DNA from 4 places in the Alteromonas sp. ABH2_165 genome. Region 3 is predicted to be linked to each of the others. Evidence: predicted binding sites of a transcription regulator. Region 3 holds the regulator's gene; each other region holds the start of a gene.
What was found. The regulator sigma-54, encoded in region 3, starts transcription at its own class of promoters, with help from an activator protein. The targets are predictions, from matches to a motif close to GTTGGCACGNNNNTNGNNT.

Region 1 (2,203 bases), on a different contig from region 3:
GGGTGATCCTGCATTAGATCCAACTCAGTTTAATCCAGATGATCCACTGACTTACAACGCAGCGACTTCCGTTACTGTTTACGATTCGCTGGGTGACAGTCATGTAATGACCTACTATTTCATTAAAGATCCGGCTTCGGCGACAACGAATGACTGGTATGTAGCCACGGCGATCGATGACAATCTGATTGATATGGTCAATTCCGACGGTACCGATTCTGACGTTGCCACTGCGACTAACACCGTGGGTACGGCTTCAGGTTTTCCTGTAACGGCGGCAAAAATGTCATTCAGCCAGGGCGGTGACTTTGTTTCTATTCAAGCTGCAGATGGTGTATCGAGTTCCGATTTTAAAATTCAGACAGAAGCATTAGGGGGAACCATTCTCTCTAACGGTTCTGATCCTACGCAGCAAATCAGTATCGACTTCAACCTCGATCCTGCTGGCGCGACTACCCTTGAACCCACGCAGTTTGCGTCAGCCTTTGAAGTAACATCGTTAGAGCAGGATGGCCTGCCAGTCGGACGTTTGACGGGTATCGATATCGGCCCTGACGGCCTGGTAAGAGCGACTTTCTCAAACGGTACGTCAGAGCCAATTGTTCGCGTGGCATTGGTTCGCTTTTCTAACGAGCAGGGCTTAACGCAGCAAAGTAGCACGCAATGGAAAGAGTCGATTGCGTCGGGTGAAGCTCTCGCCGGGGAAGCAACCACAGGCACCTACGGTGAAATCAATTCGTCAGCACTGGAACAGGCGAACGTTAACCTGACAACAGAGTTGATTGACTTGATCATCGCTCAGCGTAACTTCCAGGCTAACTCCCGTGCATTGGAAGTGAACAATCAGCTTAACCAGACCATTCTGAATATCCGATAATTTGCACCTCTTAGAAGGCCGGCATCGCCGGCCTTTTTTTCTATCTATTCTCACCTCTTTACGCCAATTTACTTTTGGCATCTGAATTGCAATCACCTTGGTATTGTTAATCAGAACGTCAAAAGTCAGTCATGGATAAATTACTCTATATCGCTGCAAGCGGCGCCAAACAAGACCTGTTGGCCACGGGTGTACGTGCCAATAATCTGGCGAATGCACAGACCACGGGTTTTCGGACTCAGCTTGAACAGGCAAGAGCAATGCCGGCCTACGGCGAAGGTTTGCCGACTCGGGTGTTTTCCATGACCGAAAGCCCTTCTCATAACTATGAGTCCGGCGCCATGGTGCAGACCAACCGTGACCTTGACGCAGCCATCCAAGGCGACGGCTGGTTCTCTGTTCAGGCTGCCGATGGTCAGGAAGCGTATAGCCGTGACGGTAGTTTTCAGCTGGGCCCCGACGGCATGTTGACAGATATGCATGGGAATATCGTGATGGGCGATAACGGCCCGATCTTTTTGCCGGTGCCGTTAGATAACCTGAATATTGCCATGGATGGAACCATTTCTACCCGCCCCGTTGGCGCGCCAGAAAACGTATCTGAAGAAGTGGGTCGTCTGAAACTGGTAAACCCGGATTTAGACAATATGGAAAAAGGGTATGACGGATTGTTCCGAACCAAAGATGGCGTTCCCGCAGACGCGGACCCGAATGTCATGGTGCGCACAGGCATGCTGGAAGGCTCAAATGTGAATGCGGTGGATGAGATGGTCAATATGATCAGCTTACAGCGTCACTATGAGATGCAGGTAAAGATGATGAAGCAAGCTGATGAACTCTCAACGCGTGGCAATCAGTTGCTTCGTATTATTTAATTTTTAACTAACGATCACATGCACATGCGAGTGGTCAGGAGGTCGATATGCACCCTGCGTTATGGATAAGTAAAACTGGGCTAGACGCCGCACAAACCGACGTTGCTACGGTATCCAATAACCTGGCAAACGCCTCGACAGTAGGCTTCAAAAAAGATCGTGCGATTTTTGAAGATTTGCTTTACCAAAATATAAACCAACCTGGCGGACGTTCGTCTGCAGATACGGAAATGCCTTCAGGTCTCATGTTGGGGTCGGGTTCTAAGGTGGTTGCCACGCAGAAAGCGCACACCCAAGGGAACATGCTAACCACAGAAAATGCCCTCGATATGTCCATTCAGGGGCGTGGATATTTTGAAATCCTGCAACCTGACGGCACCATTGCTTATACCCGTAATGGTCAATTTACGCTTAACGATCAGGGGCAAATTGTTACCTCTGGCGCAGGCTT
Region 2 (2,203 bases), on a different contig from region 3:
ATACCGCTTCGATATAGTGCATACCGTCGCTCAGTAACCCTGTAAACAGTGTTGTCTGATGCTGAGACAGACTTTCCAATGTTTTTGTATTCACAGCAAACAGCGTATGTACCGGCTTAGTGGTACTTTTCAGCTGCTCTGAAAACTTGCCAAACATATTCTTCTCCTGACCAGTTGATGGTTTCCATCTGCTGCGTTGCAGCAATCTTTGGTTAGATATTAAGCAATCGAAATCAGGAGATCAACTAAAATGTTGCGGTGCAGCAAGAATAGTTAGACGAATAAATAATAAGCAAATAGCTTTTTATGCTGCTTTGCAGCAAAGTGGCGTTAAGGAGGGAGACAAACTTACTTTTGCGACTTTTTCCACGCTTCCATATTTTGTTCAACCATTTTATTGAACATACCAAAAGGCGTGTTATCCATCATATTCTTCATCACACCCTGAACCTGATCATGCTGCTCAATAAAGGCCACTAACGACTGTTCTAAATACTGACGAAGAAAATATTGCATGTCAGTGTCGTAATAGCGAATAAGTTGCTTAAGCAGGGTATTTGTCAGCAGAGACTGATTTTCGTTGGCTTCAGATTCACTGATGATCTGCAGGAGTAATGACTTGGTGATGTCATCTTCGGTTTTGGAGTCAATGACCTTAAATTCCTGCCGTTCATTAATCAGTGTTTTAATGTAATCAAGGTTTACATACTGACTCTGTGACGTATCGTACAGTCGGCGGTTAGGATATTTTTTAATGATGATCATGACGTTACCTCTTCGGTTCAATACGCAGAGTAGCGCATTAGACGCTCCACCGGCAACTTAAAAGGTGTGAAAAAAAGCGACACTGTTGCACAACAATTACCGGTGAAAATATATGCGTTTTTCTTAATTGCATGATATTGCAGGGTTTTGTCGGGGTGGCATGGTTATCGCTGTAGTGATGATGAGAGCCGTTTTACGCTGAGTCTTAAAGTTAGACGGCAATTCGAATCCAAATTGGAGATCAATATGAATAAATTCGTCAAATCATTAGCGCTTGGCCTGGCAGTAGCATGTTCTGTTAACTTCGCTTCACAGGCTGCCGAAGATACCAAAGAGACGGGTCTATCCAGCGCACCTACTATGCAAACTGAAAATTTTGATGACGCAACTCTGGAAAAATTTACTGTTGCGATGAATGCAGTTAGCGATGTAGCAGATAAATACCAGTCTGAAATCAGCGGCGATGAAACGCCTGAAAAAATGCAGCAAATTCAGCAAGCAGCGCAAACTGAAATGGTAAGTGAAATTGAGAAAACAGGTCTGGAAGTGCAGACTTACACCACAATTGCACAATTAGTACAAACGGATGAAAAACTGCGTTCACGTGTACTAGACATCGCTAAAGAGAAAAACAGCGAGTCATAATTTACCGCAAACCGAATAGACAAAAGCACTGGGGCCGGAAGGCCCCTTTTTTTGTGCCTGTAGACAGCGAGGGAGCGGCGTTCTCGGTGGAGGAGGGAAGCGAATTCTAAACACGGCGTGAACCCATCCATGGGGCCTCGACTGCCGCATCCCTGCGGCAGACGGTTTAGAATTCGCTCCACCTCCTCCACCTGCACTTGCTCCCTCCTGGATCTCCAAACAGCTCGCCGAAAGCGCCGTGTTTAGATTTTACAATAGCCCCACCCCGAGAGCGCTGCTCCACACCTCAGCCGAGTTGTTTTTTCACGTACGAGCCGGGCGCGGCTTCGATGACCGGGTATTTTTCGTGTTCACCGGGTTGGGGGGCGTTTACTTTGGTTTTGCGGTGGCTAATAAGCCATTCGTGCCAGTTCGGCCACCATGAACCTTCGTGCTTCACCGCACCGTCGAACCATTCACTGGCACTTTCAGGCAGATTTTCGTTCGTCCAGTGTGGGTATTTGCCGGTTTCTGGCGGATTAATAACGCCAGCCAGGTGGCCTGAACCTGCCAGTACGAAACGGGTATCGCCTTTCACTAACTGCGTACCTTTGTATGCGCCTTGCCACAGTACGATATGGTCGGCCAGAGTCGTCAGGAAGTAGACCGGTACATCAATGTTGCCAAGATCAATTGGAATGCCATCCACTTCCACCGCGCCCGGATCTTTCAGTTTGTTTTCCCAATAGGTGGTACGAATGTACTGCTTGAAGCAAGACGCGGTAATGTTGGTCGCATCACTGTTCCAGAACAA
Region 3 (2,203 bases):
AACTATGGCTTGTATATCCATGAATTCAATTAATGCTTTTTAAGCTTTTCCTTGTGTTTCAGAACCTGCCGGTCGAGCTTATCTACCATGCTGTCGATAGCTGCGTACATGTCCTGATTTTCGGAAGAGGCAAAAACCTCTGCGCCACTGAGGAAAACCGTTGCTTCTGCTTTCTGATTAAGTTTTTCGACATTCAAAATTACGTGCACATTCGATATGTGGTCGAAGTGACGTTCTAGTTTACTGAATTTCGTATCGACATAGGTACGCAAAGAATCTGTGATCTCAACATGATGACCAGTAAGGTTTATTTGCATATTTCGTCTTCCTTATTTTGAGCAGCCCATTAAATGAGGCTTTTGCGTTGGTTAGACGGCGGGATCGATAGGGACTCCCGGTACTTTGCTATTGTTCGCCGGGCAACCATGATGCCTTGATCGGCCAACAACGAAGCAATCTTGCTGTCGCTCAGCGGTTTGCTTGGCTTTTCAGCCGCAACCAGCTTTTTAATCAGTGCGCGAATCGCTGTGGATGAACACTCACCACCGGACTCTGTGGCCACGTGGCTTGAGAAGAAGTACTTCAACTCAAAAATGCCTCGAGGCGTATGCATGTACTTCTGGGTGGTAACCCGGGAAATGGTTGATTCATGCATATCTACCATTTCTGCGACATCGTTCAGCACCATTGGTTTCATCATTTCAGGGCCATGCTCAAAAAAGCCCATTTGTTGCTGAACAATGCAGTTCGCTACTTTAAGCAGGGTGTCGTTACGGCTTTCAAGGCTCTTGATAAACCATTTCGCTTCCTGCATATGAGAGCGAATAAATTGTGAATCGCTGCTATTGCGGGCCTTACGGCTCATTGCGGCGTATTGTTGGTTAACACTTAACTTCGGCAGGCTGTCTGGGTTGAGTTCTACTACCCAACGGCCGTTTTTCTTCGCCACAGAAACGTCTGGAATAACGTATTCTGGTTCCTTAGTGATAAGTGCACTACCCGGACGCGGATTCAGCGTTTGCAGTAGACGCATAGCTTCACGAAGCTGGTCTTCTTTCAGGCGCGTTTTCCGCATCAGCGTACGGTAATCTTTGCTGCCAAGTAAATCGGCGTGCTCTCTTAACAGTAATCTGGCTTCTTCCAGCCAAGGGGTATCGGGGGCGTATTGCGTTAATTGCACCAACAAACATTCTTGCGGTGTACGCGAGCCAGAACCGATTGGGTCGAACAATTGGATGCGCTTGAGTACGCATTCCACTTCATCTTCTTCTACCGGCTCTTCCATGTCTTCACTGTTCACGCTTTGCAGAATGTCTTCCACGGTAACAGTGAGGTAACCCGATTCATCAATCGAGTCGATGATGGCCAGCGCGATAGCGCGGTCGATGTCTGAGAAAGGCGTTAGGCGCATCTGCCAAAGCAGATGGTCTTGAATATTTTCGGTGGTTTCACCTTGGAATATTTGCTCGTCATCACCGCCGGCAGGACCGGGGGCAGGCGCAGAAGACGCAGAAATGTATTCGTCCCAGGTGCTGTCGAGAGGGAGTTCATCGGGCAGGTCATTTTTTTCCAGCGCTTCGCCGGTATCCATGCTTTCCGAGGCTGACGCAGATTCAGGCATGCTGTCGTCGTTATCGAGATTATTCTTCTCAACAACATCGTTGTCTGAACTGTCGTCCACTTCCAGCAGCGGATTAGAATCCAGTGCTTCCTGAATTTCCTGTTGTAAATCCAGCGTCGACAACTGCAATAGTTTGATCGCCTGCTGAAGTTGCGGCGTCATTGTCAGTTGTTGACTAAATTTTAGCTGTAAAGATGGTTTCATCTACGTCTTATATTAACTCTGCAAAAAGTATCTGGCTAAAACGGCGATTTATTATTCTTAAATTGCGGTTTGTTATGCCCGATAACTTAACTATAGCCTGAATTGCTCACCTAGGTATACATCTCGAACTTTTTGATTACTTAATACCTGTTCTGCGGTGCCCTGAGCAATCAGTTCTCCATGACTGACGATATAGGCTTCTTCACAAACATCAAGGGTTTCCCTTACGTTGTGATCGGTAATCAGGATGCCTATACCTCTGTCTCTTAAATGTTGAATGATCTTCTTTATATCATTAACCGAAATTGGATCAACTCCGGCAAAGGGTTCATCAAGCAAAATAAATTGTGGGTTAGCTGCTAAGGCTCTGGCAATCTC
Region 4 (2,203 bases), on a different contig from region 3:
CCTTTTATCGTTGCTGGGAAGGAGGTGTTAATTGCTCCACAAGGCAATGTAAAAGTGAGTGATGGCGATGCTTTGCGACATCTTTTGCTATCTGGTCTTGGTATCGGCAGGCTCGCTTATTTTCAGGTGGAAGAGGATATAAAAGCAGGGAAACTCATTCCCATTCTCGAAGACTATACACCTAACGCTACCGAGGATATCTATGGCGTGTATGTTGGTCAGGGAGGAATGTTACCGAATCGAATTCGTGCATTTATTGATTTTCTATTTCATCATCTGGAAGTCTGTTAGTGTTGTTTGCCGACACTGTGAGTACAAAATTCTAGTTACGCATAGTACATCTAATGTGTTGCTCATGTACTAATTCAGGCGCAAAAAAACCAGGCATGTAGCCTGGTTTCATTGTATCGATTGGTATTAGCAATCGGTATCTTTAGCGTCAGCGCCTTCTTTCACGTCTTCACAGGCGTCTTCAACAGCGTTACCAGCGTCAGTCATCACTTCGTCCAGTTCTTCGCCTGCGTTTTCTGCTTCACCGTCGCCACAAGCGGCCAGAGTAAATGCAAAACCTGCTACCAACATCGCTTTCAAAAATAACTTATAGTATTTCATCGTCCTTTCTCCTTGTTCCAATTAAATTATACTCTAGGTGATTTACCGCGCAGTGCATTGGCGATAAGTGAAATCACCAGCAACGCGACAAATACAAAGAATAGAAATTGAGCAATGCCTGATGCTGCACCAGCAATGCCACCGAAGCCAAAAACTGCTGCAATAATGGCGATAATGAAAAATGTAACTGCCCAACCTAGCATAATAATTTCCTCATATTGCTCTTCGTAAAGTTCGTTTAACTTTCGTTAAGTTCGTATTGATTGATGCTGGTATTGTGCCAAGGTTAAAAGTTATTATTTATCATATAGTTAATTTGTTCCTGCTAGCGTGTTCATAAAACTGCTGGCAAAGAGTTACAACTTATCTGCATTTTTTACACATCAATTCCTTATGCGACTAGCATCACTTGGTGAGCTTGATAAACTAGCAGTTGTAACAACATACATTTATTCAATGGCATTCATTTAAGTAGAGCATCATGACAAAACATCATTCAGCATTTATTGGCCTTATGCAGCGAGCAAGAAACGTGAAGCGATGGCCGTTAATGGCACAGTTTCAAGAAGAGATGCTTTCTACCCACATCTATGAAGCGGCAGTGGTGGCCCATATGCTTGGCGCCATAGCGAAAGATGTGTTTAACGAAGCTGTAGAACCAGATCGCGTAGCCAGTATGGCAATTTTCCATGAAGGCAGTGAAATAGCCGGCATGAGCGATATTCCTAGCCCTGTTAAATATCATGATCCGGAAACGACAGCAGCGATAAAGAAACTAGAGCGACGTTTTGAAGCGATGCTTCTGCAAACCTTACCTGAACCGCTTAGAGAAAGGTATCAGCCTTTAATCGAACAAGACAAAGAAGATATTCATGTGGCACTGGCAAAAGCTGCAGACGTCTTGTGCGCGTATCTCAAGTGTGATTATGAATTATCGAAGTCGAACTCGGAGTTTTCTAATGCAATGCACGAAATGGAAATTCAATTAAGAAAGTACCGTGAAACTTTTAAAAGTGTCGACTATTTTTGCCAGGTATTCCTGGAAGATGCAAAGGGAACGCTAGATGAACAAACCCGCGATTTAGATTGGGTAGAACGGGCAAACACCATCAATATTAAAGAGTAAGCGGGGCTAATCGCCTGGCAGCATTGAATCAATTAAGCTTGATTGCGAATAAACTTTTTTCGCGTAGCCTTTATTAACTGAAGCTCGTCATAGCACTGCAATAACCGAGTGCGGATTTTACGAAGCAACTGCGCGATATGTTGTGGCAGTTGCTCTTTTAACACATCATCAAAATAATGCAGTATTCTTCGTTCCATGGATGCCAGTTGCTCGGTAAACATCTGGTCGCTATGTGAAGTCACACGGCTAATGAGTCGAGTGTATACATTTCTAGCGTCAACGATAAAGTTGGAGCCTGTATTTTTCACACCAGAGCAGTGCCGGCGTAACTCAGCACAAGCTTGCTCTTTTTCTGTCAGAATACGTGTAAACATTTCTCTTGTATCGTCGCATTTAACCGCTTTAATGCCTTCTTTATAAAAACGGATCCCGCTCTGCAATACCTTTATTAGGTCAGCTAATTTT

Region 1: a site for sigma-54 is predicted at 951-969, ahead of ACXAFQ_RS01305 (flagellar basal body rod protein FlgF). Genes of this name have one in related genera too.
Region 2: a site for sigma-54 is predicted at 920-938, ahead of ACXAFQ_RS07345 (DUF4168 domain-containing protein). Genes of this name have one in related genera too.
Region 4: a site for sigma-54 is predicted at 879-897, ahead of ACXAFQ_RS07605 (DUF1328 domain-containing protein). Genes of this name have one in related genera too.

The regions. Positions count from the first base shown of each region.
Region 1 covers NZ_JBSWWF010000001.1:309,257-311,459, forward strand. The annotation lists gene flgE (flagellar hook protein FlgE) at 1-877, shown strand, start outside; gene ACXAFQ_RS01305 (flagellar basal body rod protein FlgF) at 1,009-1,752, shown strand; gene flgG (flagellar basal-body rod protein FlgG) at 1,800-2,203, shown strand, end outside.
Region 2 covers NZ_JBSWWF010000002.1:639,847-642,049, forward strand. The annotation lists gene ACXAFQ_RS07335 (phasin family protein) at 1-157, opposite strand, end outside; gene phaR (polyhydroxyalkanoate synthesis repressor PhaR) at 349-765, opposite strand; gene ACXAFQ_RS07345 (DUF4168 domain-containing protein) at 1,012-1,410, shown strand; gene phaC (class I poly(R)-hydroxyalkanoic acid synthase) at 1,697-2,203, opposite strand, start outside.
Region 3 covers NZ_JBSWWF010000006.1:274,780-276,982, forward strand. The annotation lists gene ptsN (PTS IIA-like nitrogen regulatory protein PtsN) at 1-21, opposite strand, end outside; gene hpf (ribosome hibernation promoting factor) at 30-317, opposite strand; gene ACXAFQ_RS13630 (RNA polymerase factor sigma-54) at 347-1,825, opposite strand; gene lptB (LPS export ABC transporter ATP-binding protein) at 1,916-2,203, opposite strand, start outside.
Region 4 covers NZ_JBSWWF010000003.1:58,103-60,305, forward strand. The annotation lists gene ACXAFQ_RS07595 (LysR substrate-binding domain-containing protein) at 1-291, shown strand, start outside; gene ACXAFQ_RS07600 (hypothetical protein) at 418-612, opposite strand; gene ACXAFQ_RS07605 (DUF1328 domain-containing protein) at 639-815, opposite strand; gene yfbR (5'-deoxynucleotidase) at 1,094-1,738, shown strand; gene ACXAFQ_RS07615 (DUF2383 domain-containing protein) at 1,771-2,203, opposite strand, start outside.